Allosaccharopolyspora coralli: one gene and its partner. The protein of the gene in region 1 interacts with the protein of each later gene in a pairwise test. Links are inferred from orthologs where the notes say so. Each region holds a gene or a part of one and is shown on either strand. Other genes may lie near its edges. The genes, in order: eno and rpe.

What was found.
Region 2: the proteins of eno (region 1) and rpe interact in binary tests that used the Escherichia coli proteins (3 or more experiments, as listed by UniProt). The link is inferred for Allosaccharopolyspora coralli from one-to-one orthologs.

The regions. Positions count from the first base shown.
Region 1 is NZ_CP045929.1:743,492-751,629, reverse strand. What follows is about bases 3,206-6,103. They hold eno (phosphopyruvate hydratase), read right to left. Parts: upstream 5,349-6,103; coding sequence 4,062-5,348; downstream 3,206-4,061. Other genes in these bases: GIY23_RS03550 (tetratricopeptide repeat protein), read left to right, coding at 5,684-6,061; GIY23_RS22920 (hypothetical protein), read left to right, coding at 3,806-4,078; GIY23_RS22925 (FtsB family cell division protein), read right to left, coding at 3,493-3,807; GIY23_RS03565 (DUF501 domain-containing protein), read right to left, coding at 3,206-3,496. Outside these bases: GIY23_RS03575 (Ppx/GppA phosphatase family protein), read right to left, coding at 1-584; GIY23_RS22765 (lytic transglycosylase domain-containing protein), read right to left, coding at 983-2,752; more of GIY23_RS03565, read right to left, coding at 3,008-3,205; GIY23_RS03545 (lytic transglycosylase domain-containing protein), read right to left, coding at 6,335-7,165; GIY23_RS03540 (lytic murein transglycosylase), read right to left, coding at 7,190-7,996. UniProt on the Escherichia coli protein: Catalyzes the reversible conversion of 2-phosphoglycerate (2-PG) into phosphoenolpyruvate (PEP). It is essential for the degradation of carbohydrates via glycolysis.
Region 2 is NZ_CP045929.1:1,960,836-1,969,022, reverse strand. Bases 2,331-5,277 are described here. They hold rpe (ribulose-phosphate 3-epimerase), read right to left. Parts: upstream 4,171-5,277; coding sequence 3,490-4,170; downstream 2,331-3,489. Other genes in these bases: GIY23_RS09350 (amino acid permease), read right to left, coding at 4,244-5,277; ribD (bifunctional diaminohydroxyphosphoribosylaminopyrimidine deaminase/5-amino-6-(5-phosphoribosylamino)uracil reductase RibD), read right to left, coding at 2,409-3,425; GIY23_RS09365 (riboflavin synthase), read right to left, coding at 2,331-2,374. In the rest of the region: ribH (6,7-dimethyl-8-ribityllumazine synthase), read right to left, coding at 1-365; GIY23_RS09370 (bifunctional 3,4-dihydroxy-2-butanone-4-phosphate synthase/GTP cyclohydrolase II), read right to left, coding at 362-1,630; more of GIY23_RS09365, read right to left, coding at 1,691-2,330; more of GIY23_RS09350, read right to left, coding at 5,278-5,641; GIY23_RS09345 (OsmC family protein), read right to left, coding at 5,814-6,269; GIY23_RS09340 (nucleoside deaminase), read right to left, coding at 6,523-6,984; GIY23_RS09335 (RsmB/NOP family class I SAM-dependent RNA methyltransferase), read right to left, coding at 6,988-8,187. UniProt on the Escherichia coli protein: Catalyzes the reversible epimerization of D-ribulose 5-phosphate to D-xylulose 5-phosphate.

The DNA of each region.
Region 1 (8,138 bases):
GCGAGCGTCTCCGCGTCCCTGGCCTCCACCTCGGACGGCGGATCACTGTGCAGGCAGCGCTCGGTGAGCCGCACACAGCCGATGTCGGCGGAGAACGCACCGTGAATCTCCGCGCGAGCGCCGTCCCAGCGCCCGACGACGATCTCCGTCGAGCCGCCGCCGACGTCGGTGACCACGAAAGGTCCGTCCGCCGGGTCGAGATCGCCGACGGCACCGATGAACGACAGGTGCGCCTCCTCCTCGCCGGTGATCACCTCGGCGTCCACACCGATCGTGTCCCGCACCATCGAGAAGAACTCCTCGCGGTTCGCGGCGTCCCTGGTCGCCGACGTCGCGACCATCCGCAGCGACTGCACGCCCTTGCGGACCGCCATCGCGCCGTATTCCTGAAGGGCGGCGCGAGTGCGCTCGATCGCCTCCGCGGCCAACCGCCCCGTGGCGTCCACACCTTGCCCGAGCCGCACGACCCGCATCTCGCGGTAGATGTCGCGCAGGTCGGCAGTGCCGTCCTCGTGTCTCGTGACGTCCGCGACCAGCAGTCGGATCGAGTTCGTCCCGCAGTCGATCGCCGCGACCCTCGCCATTCGGCCCTCCCTCGTCTCTCGGCCGAATCCACGCTATCGCCACCCGATCTCCGTCCCCCCAAGTGCTCACCACCGGGTCGCTTCACTCGGGACGCGAACCACCCCGACGACACCCCCTGTGGACAACCCCACCCCCCTGTGGATAGCGAGGTGGCAAATTCGCGCGAATTTGCCAGCAGTCGTGCTGAGGTGCGAAACGGCTGCGGTTCGGCTCCGCGGAGCCCATGCGGGCGAGAACAGAACGAGGAGTGCCTCAGCTCGTCCCTCGGAATCCGTTGAGCGACGATGCCGGCCTGTGGACAACTCCGTCGCCTGTGGATGGAGGGGTGGCAAATTCGCGCGAATTTGCCACCCTCGGATCCGTGACCAGCGGAACTGCGCGGCGCGAAGGGTGGTGATCACTCAGCTGGGACCTGGCACCGGGCCAATTGGTCTTGGGAGTGCGGATCAGCCGGGTCGCCCGGAGCGTTGATGACGACCCAGGTTCCCGGTGCTGCCTCTACGGGCGGCGTGTGGTTCATCGGGATCGGGCCGTCGAACACCTCGGTCTCATCGAGCGTGAAGCGACCTTCGCTGATCGCGGCCTCGTCACAGTCGACGACGTCCATCTCCTCCGACGGCGGAGTTGTCGCCGGAGACTCCGGCACATGCTGCGGTGGCGTCTCTGATGGCGACTCGGACGGTGGCTCTGTCGGTTCCGGAGCCTGTTCCGGCGGAACGGACGGCACCGGCTGAGGTGTCGTCTCCTCCTCCGTCGGGGCACTCCCCGGATATCCGGGGTGTGGCACCAGCTCGGGAGCCTGCGGTTCCGGAGCCTGCGGTTCCGGCTTCTGCGGCTGATCCGGAACCGGGGACTGCTCGTCTGGTTTTTGCGGCTGCGGCGGGTTCTGGTCCTGGGCTGGGTCCTCCGGCTCCAGCCCGTCACCTGACTCCTCCGAAGCCGGGGGCAGGTGCTCGGCGGGGTCCGATTCGGACGGGACTTCACTGCCGGGCGGTTCCGCCGGAGACTCGCCCCCGGGGGGCGGCACCGGATCCGGAGACACGTCGCCTTGCGGCTGTTCGCGCGGCGGGACCGAATCACCTTTCCCCGGCGGAGGCACCTGCGGCGCCTCCTCTACCGGCGGGTCCACATCCGGCGGTTCCGGAGGCACGACGCCGGTGTCGGGGAACGGTGGTTCGGGCGGCTGGTCCGCGGGCGGTACGGGCTCGGGCAGGGCGTCGACATCCGGGGCCGGCGGCGGGGGCACGGCCTCGTCCAGTTCCGGCAGCGGGGGCAGCGCCTCGACGTCCGGAGCCGGTGGTGTGGCCTCTGGCTCGGCGAGCACGTCCGGGCTGCCCTCCGGCAGCCGTTCGCCCGCCAGAACATCGCGGTCGTCCGGAGGAGCCAGCTCGGTCGGCACCGGGTTGACGCCCCGTCGGTAGGCGTCGGCCCAGATCAACACCTCGCGGACGTAGCTGTTCGACTGGTTGTAGGTGAACACCGCCGCGGCGAGGTTCCCCGGATCGCGCAGATCCGTTCGCCCAGCGCAGAGGTAGTTGCCCGCCGCGGTGATCGAGTCGTGCACGTTGTGCGGGCTGGCGACGAGGTCGTCGTTCCCGTCGACGGCGTAGCGGCTCCACGTCGACGGGATGAACTGCATCGGTCCAACGGCCCGGTCCCACACGGGATCCCCGTCGTGGAAGGCGTTGTCGGTGTCGCGGATGGCCGCGATGTCCGGGCCGCCGTTGAGGCGCGGCCCGAGGATCGCGCTCACCGTCGTGCCGTTGACGTCGATGTTGCCCGACCGCGCGTGAGCGGACTCGATACGCCCGATCGAGGCCAGCACCGCCCAGTCCACGCCGCATCCGGGCGTCGTGTCGGCGAGTTTGCGGGCACCGTCGACGTAGGCGAAGAGCATCGGCTCCGGAATCCCCAGCGGACCGTCCGGCACCTCGATCGGCGGCCCCGCACCCGTGAGCGCCTCCGGGTCGACGGCGCCGCGGATCACGTCCGGACTGGGCCGCAGCGCCTCCGGCACCTGGCCGGTGGCACCGAGCTCATCCGGATCCTCCGTCGCCGTCGCGAACCGTTCCGGGAGCGCGGAGATCATCGTGGAGGAGGCGCTGGCGAGCGCGGCGGGCAGGAACAGCGCCGGGAGCATGATCGCTCCGGCGGCGACACGGCGCATCCCACTCCGCCGGACGGGACGAGAAGACGCGGGGCCGCTCCGACCAGATTTCGACGATCCCACTGCGCCTCCCGCTCCCCGACGTCGCGGCCTCCCCGCAGTCCACACCACTTCGCGGCAACGCGCGCGATGGCGAGGCAGCGATCACGAGACCCCGAGACGACTCCGGCTTCACATGCGGGACGACACCCGAGCGCAGTCGGGTTGCACAGATCACACGATTCCGGCCGGTTTCACCCGATGGGAGGAGCAGGTTCAGCTGGAGGCGTTCTCGGGCCAGCGTTGGTCGATCACCGAGAGCGCTTCGTCCCCGAACGGGTTCACACCCGGCCCCTTCGCGAGCGCGTGGGCGACGTGGACGTGCAGACACTTGACGCGATCCGGCATCCCGCCCGCGGTCACGTCGATTCCCAGCGGATCGATCGCGTCGCGCTCCGCGAGGTAGGACTCGTGCGCCTGCCGATACCGCGCACTGAGTTCCTCGTCCTCGGCGAGACGGTCCTGCATCTCCTTCATGAGGCCCTCGGCCTCCAACGTCGACACCGCCGACACCAGCTTCGGTGACGTCAGGTAGTACAGCGTCGGAAACGGCGTGCCGTCCTCCAGCCGAGGGTGCGTCTGCACCACGGCGGGCGCACCCGAGCCGTCCCGAGCCGCTACCGCACGCAGCCCCCGCGGCGGGCGACCGAGCTGGCGGGCGATCTCGGCGCGGTCGCCGTCGCCGACTCCGTCCGGCACGGTCACGATCCGTTCCCCGTCAACGATTTCCACAACTCCTCGTACCAGGGCGGCTGCTCGTCGCTGTGGTCCCCGGCGGGTCGTTGCGCAGGCTGCTGTTCCGGAACCTGCACGATGTACGGCGTCTCACCGGGCCGGACGTAACCCAGCCGCTTGCGGGCCTCCGCCTCGACCTGCGCCGGGTCGGAGAGCTTCTTCTTGCGTTGTTCGAGTTCCTCGACCTGCGCGCTCAACTGCTCCTGCTGCTGCTGCCGCGCCGAGAGCTCCTCGCCCTGGCTGAGGTAGGTCCGCAGCGGTACGGAGACGCTCAACGCCATGGCGCACACGACCATAGCGAGCACGGCCGCACGGCGGGTGGACGAGAGCTTGAACGCGCCGCCCGTGCTCGACCGCGCGCCCGCCCGGGCCGTCTGGCCGGTCGGGCGGGCGCGGGTCGTCGCGGTCGTGTCCTTGCTACTCACCGAGGTGCCGCGGGAGCCGGTCCGGCGGGCGTGGTCGGATCGCCGCGACGACGAGGTGTCCCCTCGACGGCGACGGTCCCGATCCGACGAGCGCCCGCTCGGCATCCTGCTCAGCCCTCCGTGGTGAACCGCGGGAAAGCGAGCTCGCCCGCGTACCGGGCCGCGTCACCGAGTGCCTCCTCGATGCGCAGCAACTGGTTGTACTTCGCCACACGCTCCGACCGTGCCGGAGCACCCGTCTTGATCTGCCCGCAGCCGGTGGCCACGGCCAGGTCGGAGATCGTCGTGTCCTCGGTCTCCCCGGAGCGGTGGCTCATCATGCTCTTGTACCCGCACGAGGTCGCGAGGTTCACCGCATCCAGTGTCTCGGACACGGTGCCGATCTGGTTTACCTTGACCAGAAGCGCGTTTCCGGCGCGTCGGCTGATGCCGTCCTCCAGCCGCTCCGGGTTGGTGACGAACAGGTCGTCGCCGACGAGCTGCACCCGATCGCCGATCTCCTTGGTCAGCTCGACCCAGCCGTCCCAGTCGTCCTCCGACAGCGGGTCCTCGATGGACACGAGCGGGTACGCGTCGAGCAGTTCCTTGTAGTACGCGGCCATCTGCTGCGCGCTGCGCTGGGACTTCTCGAAGTTGTAGACGCCGTCGGCGTGGAACTCGGTCGCGGCCACGTCCAGCGCGAGCACGATGTCGCGCCCCAGCTTGTACCCGGCCTTCTCGATCGCCTGCGCGATGAGGTCCAGTGCCTCCCGGTTGTTCGCCAGGTCGGGAGCGAAGCCGCCCTCGTCGCCGAGTCCGGTCGCCAAGCCCTTGGTCTTCAGCACCGACTTCAGTGCGTGGTAGGTCTCGGCTCCCCAGCGCAGCGCCTCGGAGAACGAGTCGGCGCCGATCGGAGCGATCATGAACTCCTGGACGTCGACGCCGGTGTCGGCGTGCGCACCGCCGTTGAGGATGTTCATCATCGGCACCGGCAGCACGTGCGCGTTGGGGCCGCCGACGTAACGGAACAACTCCAGGTTCGCCGACTCGGCCGCGGCCTTCGCCACCGCGAGAGAGACGCCGAGAATGGCGTTCGCCCCGAGCCGGGACTTGGCCGGAGTGCCGTCGAGGTCGACGAGCTTCTGGTCCACCACACGCTGCTCGATGGCCTCGATCCCGGTCAGTTCGGGGCCGATCTCGTCCAGCACCGCGCCGACGGCCCGCTCGACCCCCTTGCCGCCGTAACGGCTCGCGTCGCCGTCGCGCAGCTCCACGGCCTCGTGCTCACCGGTCGAAGCTCCCGAAGGCACAGCCGCACGGGTCAGCGTCCCGTCGTCCAACGCCACCTCGACCTCGACGGTGGGGTTGCCGCGCGAGTCCAAGATCTCGCGTGCGCCGACCTGTTCGATGATCGCCACCTGTGCTCCTTACCGCGTTCCGTATCTGGGACGTCCGCGACCGCGCTGTGGTTACCCCGGGTGACCCTGTGGTCACGGTGGGAAACCTCGGCGGTGCGGACGCCGAACCACCGTCCCCGAGCCTAACCGGGTGGGTGATCGGCCCGCCGGAGGCTCGCGCACCCGGACGGTCCTCTCGCTTACCGCACGCCATCCGGTCGGAGGTCGAGCGGTGCCCGCGTGCTGCGTAGTGTGGTGGCACCGTCGGGCGAGCGGCGTCGTCCGACCTCGCCGGCCACCGACCGGCGGGCGTGCACGCAGCGACCATCGAGTCGACCCGAGGGGTAGGCGAAGCGATGAGCAGCGAGACCACGATCGACGCGTTCCGCAAAGCGGAAGACCTGGTGGCTCAGCGCAGGCCGTTCGAGGCGCTGCGCAAGCTCGAACCGGTCCTCGACGTCGAGCCCGACAAGCCGAGTGTGCAGTTGTTGCTGGGTCGAGCGTGCTTTTTCTCGGCACAGCTGCGCCGGGCCGAACGCGCGTTCCTGCGGGTGCTCGAACTCGACCCGTCCGACCATTACGCGCGGCTGGTGCTCGGGCGGACGTTGCAGCGGCAGGGCAGGCTGCGGGAGGCGCAGACGCAGCTGCGGCTGGCGGCGACGATGAACCCCGATCCCGCATACCAGGAGGCGCTGGGCGAGGTCAGCGCCCGCATAGCCGTCGAAGACGGCTAACACCCCCCCCGGGCGCTCGCCGACGACGGATCCCCTGTGGACAACCCCACCCCCCTGTGGATAGCCCAGTGGCAAATTCGCGCGAATTTGCCAGCGGCGCCCCGGGAGGCCGACAGGGCAGCGGCGCGAGCCTTACCGAGCCCGGGAGGGCGGGACCAGCGATGGGAGCGCCTCGGCCCCTTGCTCGGGAGTCTGAGTGGAGGCCGTGCTGACTTGTGGACAACTCCGTCGCCTGTGGATGGCGAAGTGGCAAATTCGCGCGAATTTGCCACCTCAGCTGCGGCGGGAGCCGGCGTCGGCGTAGGTCTCGGCGAGCGCGAAGACTTTCTGCCCGTACTCGACGGAGCGGTTGTAGGAGAACAGACCGCCCCACCAGCCCTCACCGGTGGTCATGTCGCGGGCCCCCGAGCACAGGTAGCGGCCGGCGGCCACCGCTGCGTCGTCGAGGTTGTGCGGATCGCCGATGCCGTCCCCGTTGCCGTCGCTGCTCCACTTCTGCCAGGTGGAGGGAATGAACTGCATCGGCCCGACCGCGCGATCGTGCACCCCGTCTCCGTCCAGCGTTCCGCCGTCGGTGTCCGGGATCGCCGCCACACCCGGACCGCCGTCCAGTGGCACCCCGATGATCGGTGACGAGGGGCGGGCGTCTTCGTCGAGCACCCGCTCGCCGTAGCGGCCGTGGTTGGACTCGACCCGGCCGATTCCCGCCAGCGTCGCCCACGAGATCTTGCAGTTCGGCTGGTAGTCGCGCATCGCCAGGTCTGCGTTGGCGTAGGAGACGAGCGCGCGGGCAGGCACGTCGACGGCGTTGGCGACCTCGTCCGCCCACTCCCGGATCGGGTCGGACTCGCCCTGCTCCGGCACTTCCGGAACCTCCGGCAGCCGTTCCAGTCCCGGCGGCGCGGCCGAGCCGGGAGGGACGGCCGCGGGTTCGATCTCCGGCTCGGCGGGCGGCCCGGCGACGGGTGCCGTCAGCGGCCTGCCGAGAACGGCGACGACGGCGACAGCGCCCACCGTCGAGGCGATGACGACGGCGGCCACGGCGAGGCGTCCGAGCGCGGCGAGAGCGGCACGGCGCGCTCGGTCGCGGGGAGTGGTCGACATCACCCGGCCAGGCTACGCGATCGGTCAGTTCTCCGGCTGCAGGCTGCGACTCGACTTCCCGTAGTGGTCGGCGAAGTCGAGTACCTCTTGAACATAGCTACGACTGGCGTTGTAAGTGAGCACCCCGTCCCAGAAGCTGTCCGGGTCCTCGAGGTCACCGGCCGAGTCGCACAGGTAGTGCGCCGCAGCCAACGCCGCGTCGTCGAGGTCGTCGGGGTCGGCGAAGCCGTCACCGTCGGCGTCGACCGCCCACTCGTTCCAAGTCTCCGGGATGAACTGCAACGGCCCCACGGCACGGTCGAAGACTTCGTCCCCGTCCAGCCGCCCCGAGTCTGTGTCGTCGATCCGACGGACGCCGTCCGCGCCGTCCAGCGGAATTCCGCGGATCGGGATCGAGGGCCGCGCCGTCTCGTCGAGCTCGGCGCCGCCGAACCGCCCGTGGCCGGACTCGACCGCACCGACGCCGGCGAGCACCGGCCAGTTCAGGTTGCACTCGGGTCGGCTGACCTCCGTCGCCCGCGCCGCGTACCCGTAGGCCTCCAACGCGGCGCGGGGAATGTTGAGCTCGGTGGACATCGCCTCGGCCCACCCGGTGAGCTGGGTCTGCGGTCGCTCGGCGACGGTGAGATCGCGGGTGTTGGCCTCCAGCAGCCGCACCGCCGGCGGCGCGACGCCCTCGTCGGGAGGCGCGGTGGCGGCCGGAAGGTGAGTGGGGCCGGTCCGGGAACGGTTCGGGCTGGGTCGCTCGGCGAGCCACACCACCAGGACCAGTGCCGCGAGCGCTGCCGATGCGAGCGCCACGGCACTGCCCAACGAGGGTCCGCGCGCCACCGGCTGCCTCCTCCTGCACAGATTTCACGGCTCCCTCTTCGGAGCCGTCGGGACCATCCGCCCTTCCACGAACGAGTGCGGACACCGATGGGTTCCCGTAGGGCGGAGTTCCCCTCGCGGCGTGACCAGTCTCGATCACGGT
Region 2 (8,187 bases), 1.2 Mb from region 1 along the record:
TGCTCGGTGTCGCAGGTCAGAACCCCGTTGCCCACCGGGGTCGACTCGTCCAGCGCCACCCGCGTCAGCCCGGCCGTAACCGCATCGCACACGTACTCGAAGTGCGGGGTGCCGCCCCTGATGACGACACCGAGTGCGACGACCGCGTCGTGCTGGTGAGCCAGTTGTTGACAGACCACCGGCAGCTCCACCGAGCCCGGCACCCGCACGACCGTCGGCTCCCCGATCCCGGCGTCGCTCGCGGCCGTGAGCGCCCGCTGGAGCATCTGGTCGGTCAACGTGGCGTGCCAGCGGATCGCGGCGACGCCCAGCCGCAGCCCGCTCGCGTCCGGAACCGACACCCGCGGACGGCCCTCGCCGCTCACGCCGTCACCCCCGGGTCGCCCGTGATCGAGGAGTCCTCGCCGTCGTCGAGGTAGGAGAGCTCGTGTCCCATCCGGTCCCGCTTGGTCTGCAGGTAGTGCAGATTCTCCGGGTTGGGCCGGATCGGCAACGGTTCCCGGCCGGCGACCTGCAGTCCGTAGCCCTCGAGGCCGACCCGCTTGGCGGGGTTGTTGGTGAGCAGGCGCATCGACTTCACACCCAGGTCCACGAGGATCTGCGCGCCCTGGCCGTAGTCCCGGCCGTCCACCGGCATCCCGAGTGCGACGTTCGCGTCGACGGTGTCCGCGCCGTCGTCCTGCAACTGGTAGGCCTGCAGCTTGTGCATGAGCCCGATGCCGCGGCCCTCGTGACCGCGCATGTAGAGCACGATGCCCCGCCCGGCCTCCGCGACCTTCTGCATCGCGGCCTCCAGCTGCGGTCCGCAGTCGCACCGCAGCGAGCCGAGCACGTCGCCGGTGAGACATTCCGAATGCACCCGCACGAGAATGTCCTCGCCGTCGCCGATCTCGCCGTAGACGAGGGCGATGTGTTCGATGCCGTCGAGCAGGCTGTCGTAGCCGACCGTGGTGAACGTGCCGTGCGCGGTGGGGATCCGGGCCTCGGCGACCCGCTCCACCTGCTTCTCGAACCGCCGCCGGTACGAGATCAGGTCCGCGATGGTGATCAACGCGAGCTCGTGCTCGTCGGCGAAGACCTCCAGCTCGTCGCGCTGGGCCATGTCGCCCTCGCTCTTCTGGCTGACGATCTCGCAGAGCGCGCCCGCCGCGCGTAACCCGGCCAGTCTGGCCAGGTCGACCGAGGCCTCCGTGTGCCCCGGGCGGCGCAACACGCCGCCTTCCCGCGCCCGTAGCGGCACCACGTGGCCAGGCCGGTTCAGGTCGGAGGCGGTGGAGCGTGCATCGGCCAGGACCTGGAACGTGCGGGCCCGGTCGGAGGCGGAGATGCCGGTCCCGATGCCGCTGGCGGCGTCGACGGTCACGGTGTACGCGGTGCCGCGGCGGTCCTGATTGGAGTGATACATCGGCGGCAGGTCGAGGCGGTCACAGTCCTCCCCGTTCAGCGCGACGCACAGGTACCCCGAGGTGTAGCGGACCATGAACGCCACCAGCTCCGGGGTCGCCTTCTCCGCCGCGAAAATGAGGTCGCCCTCGTTCTCGCGGTCCTCGTCGTCGACGACGACCACCGGGCGCCCCGCGGCGATGTCCGCCAGCGCGCGCTCGATGTCGTCGAACTTGTTCGTGCTCACCGTGACCGTGTCCTCCGGATCCACCTCTGCCTGTCCACTCCGTGTCTGCCCACCTGTCGGCTACCCGTCCGCGGCGTGGCCCCGGCGGGCAGGCTCGTCCGGCGACGAACCCGCCGTGGTCCCATTCTCCCCCGTTCGGCCCCGCCCGGAGTCCCCCAGGTGCCCCAGCTGGGCCGAGGCGAGCCGTTCCAGATGTTTGGCCAGCACGTCTACCTCGATGTTGACCCGATCACCCGGCCTCCGGCGCCCCAGCGTCGTGAGCTCCAGCGTGGTGGGCACGAGTGCGACACCGAACCGGTCGGCGGCGAGTTCGGCGACGGTCAGCGACACCCCGTCCACGGTGACGGAGCCCTTCTCGACCAGGTAGTGCGCCAGGTGCGGGGGCAACTCGAAGCCGGTCAAGCCGTCCCGCTCGCCCCGGACGACGGCCGTGCCGTCGACGTGTCCTTGCACGATGTGACCGCCGAGCCGGTCCCCGAGGCTCATCGCGCGCTCCAGGTTCACCCGGTCCCCGGCAGTGAGCCCGCCGAGCGTCGACCGGCGCAGCGTCTCGCCCACCACGTCGACCCCGAAGCGACCGTCGCCGACATCGACGACGGTCAGGCAGACGCCGTTCACGGAGATCGAGTCGCCGTGCTGGGCGTCCGAGGTGACCAGCGTGCCGTCGACGACCAGCCGGGCACCGTCGTCACGCGGCTCCACCGCGGCGACGGTGCCGAGTTCCTCGACGATGCCGGTGAACACGTGCTGCCTCCAGGTTCTCGTGACCCGCCGTGCGCTAGCGCACGGCGGAGGGGTCGTCGGCCCGGACCGGGACGGCGCTGATCCGCACGTCGGGTCCGCTCATGGTGGTCTCCTCGATCCGTAACCACCACGCTTGCGAGATACTTCCCACCCCGGCGTCACCCAACGCCGCCGTGCCCGTGCCCAGCAGTGCGGGCGCGATGTAGCCGAGGACGCGATCGACGCACCCGGCCGCGACGAAAGCGCCCGCCAGGCTCGGACCACCCTCCAGCAAGACGTCCACGACACCGCGAGCAGCGAGGTCGGTGAGCACCCCCTCCGGCGGGGCGTGTGCCAGCAGCAGCGTGTCCGCCGAGTCGTCGAGCACTCGTGCGTGGGCAGGCACCGACGTGTCCCCCACGACCACGCGCAGCGGTTGCCGGTCGGCGAGTGCGCCGTCGGGGGTCCGCGCGGTCAGTTGCGGGTCGTCGGAGAGCACCGTGCCGGTGCCGACGATCATCGCGTCCATCGCGGCGCGCACGCGGTGCACCTCGGCCCGGGAGGTCTCCGAGCTGATCCACTTGCTGGTCCCGTCCACCGCTGCGGAGCGGCCGTCCACAGTGGCCGCGTACTTCCAGGTGACGTGCGGCCGTCCGGTGCGGACGAAGTGCATCCAGGCGCGCAACGAACCCGAAGCGACTTCGTCGGCCAGCAAGCCGGCGTGCACCTCGACCCCACCGGCACGCAGCGTTTCCGAGCCACCGGCGGCGCGCGGGTTCGGGTCGGTCACGGCGTGCACCACCCGGGCGATTCCCGCGTCCAGGAGCGCCTGCGCGCACGGCCCGGTCCGCCCGGCGTGCCCGCACGGTTCGAGCGTCACGACGGCGGTGCCACCACGAGCCGCCGGACCGGCTTCGGCCAGCGCCACTACCTCCGCGTGCGGGCCTCCCGGCGGCTCCGTGGCGCCCACGGCGACGGTGCGCCCCTCCACGTCGAGGATCACGCAGCCCACCGGCGGGTTCGGACTCGTGAGACCGCGAACACCGTCGGCGGCGGCCAGGGCGGCGCGCATCGCGGACTCCCACGGCGACCGCGTCGCCGCGTCCCCGCTCGCGCTCACCACCGGCCCGTCGCGATCAGACGCCGAGGTGGGCCGAGGCGCGCCCGGCCTGCGCGCGCAGCGCCTCGACCGCCTTGTTCGGGTCCTCTGCCCCGTACACAGCGGAGCCGGCGACGAAGCAGTCCACGCCCGCCTCGGCTGCCTGCTCGATGGTGTCGGCGTTGATCCCGCCGTCGATCTCCACGACCAGGTTGAGGTGTCCGGTCTCGACGAGCTTGCGTGCCTCGCGAACCTTGCTGAGCACGTCCGTGATGAAGCTCTGCCCACCGAAGCCGGGCTCGACGGACATCACGAGCAACGTGTCGTAATGCTTGAGCACGTCCAGGTACGGCTGCAACGGCGTGCCCGGCTTCACCGACAGGCCCGCCTTCGCTCCGGCCGCGCGGAGGTTCTTCGCCAGCGCCACCGGGTCCTCGGCGGCCTCCACGTGGCTGGTGACGTTGTAGGCGCCCGCCTCGGCGTACCCGATCGCCCAGTGATCCGGGTTCTCGATCATCAGATGGCAGTCGATCGGGATGTCGGTGGCCTTGAGCAGCGACTGCACCACCGGCAGCCCCAGCGTCAGGTTCGGCACGAAATGCGCGTCCATGACGTCGACGTGCAGCCAGTCGGAGTCGCTGACGGCCGACATCTCGTCGGAGAGCCGGGCGAAGTCGGCGGAGAGCAGCGAGGGCGCGATGAGCGGGTGGTTCGACACAGTCCGGAGTGTAAATCCGTGCGCCCCGTCACTCGCACTGCGGGCGGCACAGACGCCGCCCGCGGCGACACGGTCAGCTTCGACGGCTCCGGCTGCGCATCACCAGCACGTACGCCAGGCACACGAGCAGCAGGAACGGCACGCCGGCCTGCCACGCGACGCTGAACTGCTCGGTGAACGGCGTCGTCAGCAGCACTGCCGCCACGAACAGCATCGCGAGCACCGTGGTGACGGGAGCGCCGGGAAGCCGGACGGGCGAGTCCGGCAAGCCTTGCGCGGTGCGGGTCCTACGGAACGCCAGATGGCTCGCGAGAATGATCAGCCAGGTCACCAGCGCGCCGAACAGCGCGATGCCGAGCAGCATCGGGAACGCCGTGTCCGGCGACCCGACGGCGACCGCCGCCGCGAGCCCGAGTCCGAGCGCCGAGATCAGCAACGCCCGCCTCGGGGTGCCGTTCGCGCTGAGCACGGTGAACCATCGCGGCGCGAATCCGTCCTTGGCCAGCGAGTACGTCATCCGGGACGTGATGTAGAGGTTCGTGTTCATCGCCGAGAGCGCCGCCGAGAGGATCACGAAGTTCATCACGCCCGCCGCCGCGGGAATGCCGACGGTGTCGAAGAGCCGCACGAAGGGGCTCTGCATCACGTCCTCTTCGGTCGAGACCTGGTTCCACGGAACGATCGAGACGACCGCGAGCATCCCCAGGACGTAGAACAGGCCCAGCCGCAGCACCAAGCCCCGCGCGGCGCGCGGCACGTCCCGGCGTGGATCGCGTGACTCGGACGCGGTCAGCGCGATCGCCTCCGTGCCCAGGTAGGAAAACGTCACGACGGTCATGGCCAGCCACACTGCGCCGACCCCGTTCGGCAGGAAGCCGTCGTATTCGGTCAACGCACCGAAACCGGTCGCCTCCTGGCCGGGGAGGCCGAAGAAGATGTAGGTGAAGCCCAGCGCGATGAACACGATGATCGTGACGACCTTGATCATCGCGAACCAGTACTCGAACTCACCGAAGAACTTCACGGCCGCGGCGTTGACCGCGAGCATGATCACCGAGAACCCGACCACCGGGATCCACAACGGCAGCTGCGGGTACCAGAACTGCATGTACAGCCCCGCTGCCACGACCTCGCTACCGATGTTGACGACCTGGGCGAACCAGTAGATCCACCGCTGCACGAACCCGGCGAAGCTGCCGAGGTAGCGGTGCGCGACGGCACCGAACCCACCGGCCTCGGGATGCACCACGATCATTTCGCACATCGCGTAGGCGAGGCCGAGTGCGGCGAACGCGGCCAGGACGTAGGCGATGATCACCGCCGGGCCCGCCATGTTGATCGCCAGGCCGGAGCCGAGGAACAGGCCGGTGCCGATCGCGCCGCCGATGGCGATCATCCCGACCTGCCTGCCGCTCAGGTCGCGGCGCAGACCGCCCTCCTGCTGACTCGTCGTCGCCTCCGCCCGGTCCACCCGTCGACCTCCCGTTGTCCTGCGCCGGCGCACACCGGCGCAGGGCATTATGCGCAGGGAGGCTCGATCTTGGGTAGCGGGCCGGGCTCACGCGTGCTCGAACCGATGCGCGGAGTCGGACAACACGCACGAACCGGTCACCCTAATGGCAGCGGCACGGCGAGGCCGAGCGTTACTCGGGCAGGTCGAGGCTGATCGGTGTGCCCCGCTCCACGCTGCGGCTCACCGTGCAGGCGCGTTCGATGGCGCGGTGCGCCGCCTCGGCGAGCTTGGACCGCTCCTGCTCGTCCAACGACGACAGATCCATCTCGCCCGCGACCTGCACCGCGGAGAAGGTGTTCGGGTCGTCGGGCTCCTTGGTGCGGTCGGCGTGGAACGTGATCTCGGCGTCGTCCCCGAGTCGCCGCGTCACGAGGCTCTCGACCGTCACGGCCGAGCATCCGGCGATCGCAGCGAGCAACAGTTCGCCAGGCGTGAATCCGTCGACCACCCCGTCGCGCCCGATCGTGACCTCACCGCCGCGACCGTTGGTCGCGACGAACGTGTGCTCTCCGGTGCGCCGGACCTGAACCGGCGTGCCCGGCACCTGCTCCGTGCGGGGCGCGTCCTGCTCCGACCTGGACGACATGCGACCTCCTCCCGACACCCGGCCACCAGGCCGGGAACTCCACAACGGACTCGCGCCGGACCCACCGACACGCCGACCTCAACCTCCAGAACGCCCCCATTGTTCCTCGTGACCCGATGCCCATCATCGAGATCCCACCCACGAACGACCCCTGAGCCCCTACCCCAGTCAGGTAGGGACAACTCCACCCTCCTGTGGACAGCGAGGTGGCAAATTCGCGCGAATTTGCCGTACCCCTGGGGGGGGTAAGGGGTCAGGCGCGGCCGATGTCCTCGTTCCAGAGATGCGGGTGGGTGGCGATGAACTCCTGCATCACGGCGACGCACTCGGGGTCGTCGAGCACGGTGACCTCGACCCCGTGCTCGGCGAGCCACTCGTGCCCACCGGAGAAGTTCCTGGCTTCGCCGACGACGAGCCTCCCGATGCCGAACTGCCGCACGAGGCCGCTGCAGTACCAGCACGGTGACAGCGTCGTCACCATCGTCGTTCCCGCGTACGAGCGCTTCCGCCCGGCGTCGCGGAACGCCGCCGTCTCGCCGTGCCCGGTCGGGTCGTCGTCCTGTACCCGGCGGTTTCGGCCCCTGCCGAGGATCGTCCCGTCTGCATCGACGAGGGCGGCACCGATCGGCACTCCCCCTTCGGCGAGCCCGATCCGCGCCTGCTCCAACGCGACGGCGAGCCAGTCGCGCATGCTGCTCCGTTCCTGGGCGGTCATCGACTACACCCGGAACAGCGCGCAGAACATGGCGTCGGTGCCGTGCCGGTGCGGCCACAGCTGCACCGAGGGACCGGCGCCGAGGTCGGGAACGTCCGGGAACGCCTCTCGCGCGTCCAGTTGCCGGACCCCGGTGCGGCGCACGACGTCGGCGACCACGCCCTCGGTCTCGGACACGTGCGGCGAGCACACGACATACCCGACGACACCGCCCGGGCGGGTGAGTTCCACCGCCGAGAGCAGGAGGGTGCGTTGCAGACGGCCGAGCTCGGCGAGATCGGACGGCTGGCGCCGCCAGCGCGCTTCGGGGCGCCTGCGCAGCGCACCGAGCCCGGTGCACGGAGCGTCGACGAGCACGCGGTCGTATCCCGGCTCCAGGTCGGGCTCCCTGCCGTCGTCGACGCGCACTCGAACCGACAGACCCTCTGTGGCACGGCGCACAAGATCGGCCCGGTGCGGCGCCTGTTCGACGGCGTCGAGCGTGCCGCCGTCCACAGTGAGCAGTGCGCCGAGCAGGTTCGCCTTGCCGCCGGGACCGGCGCACAGGTCGAGCCATCGAAGATCCGAGCCCTCCACCTGGGGCCGGGTCACGGCGAGCGCGGCGAGTTGGCTGCCCTCGTCCTGCACGACGGCGAAACCCTCGCGCACCGGTTCGAGCTCGCCGGGATCCCCGGTACCGGGATCGAGACGCACCCCGTACGGCGAGTACGGCGCGGGCTCACCGCCGGTGATCGCGGCGAGTTCGTCCGCGCTGATCTCGCCCGGTCGTGCGAGAAGGTGCACGTCCGGCCGCGCGTCGTCGGCGGCCAGCGCGTCGGCGAGTTCGTCCCCAGTGGACCCGAGTGCGTCCGCGAACGCCTGCGCGATCCAACGCGGGTGCGCGTGACGCAGCGCGAGATGTCCCACGGGGTCGTCCTCGACGGGCGGCGCCACCTTCTCGATCCACTGCTGCTCGTCGCGTTCACTGATCCGTCGCAGCACGGCGTTCGCGAAGCCCGCGAGATGCGATCCGCCCTCTCCGCGCACCAGGTCTACTGTGGAGGCGACAGAGGCGTGCGGGGGAATTCGGGTGCGCAGAATCTGATACGCCCCGAGCCGCAACACGTCGAGCAGGTCGGGGTCCACGTCGGAGAGAGCACGATCGCTGCACTCGCCGATGATCGCGTCGAGCAGTCCGCGCGCACGGCAGGTGCCGTAGGTGAG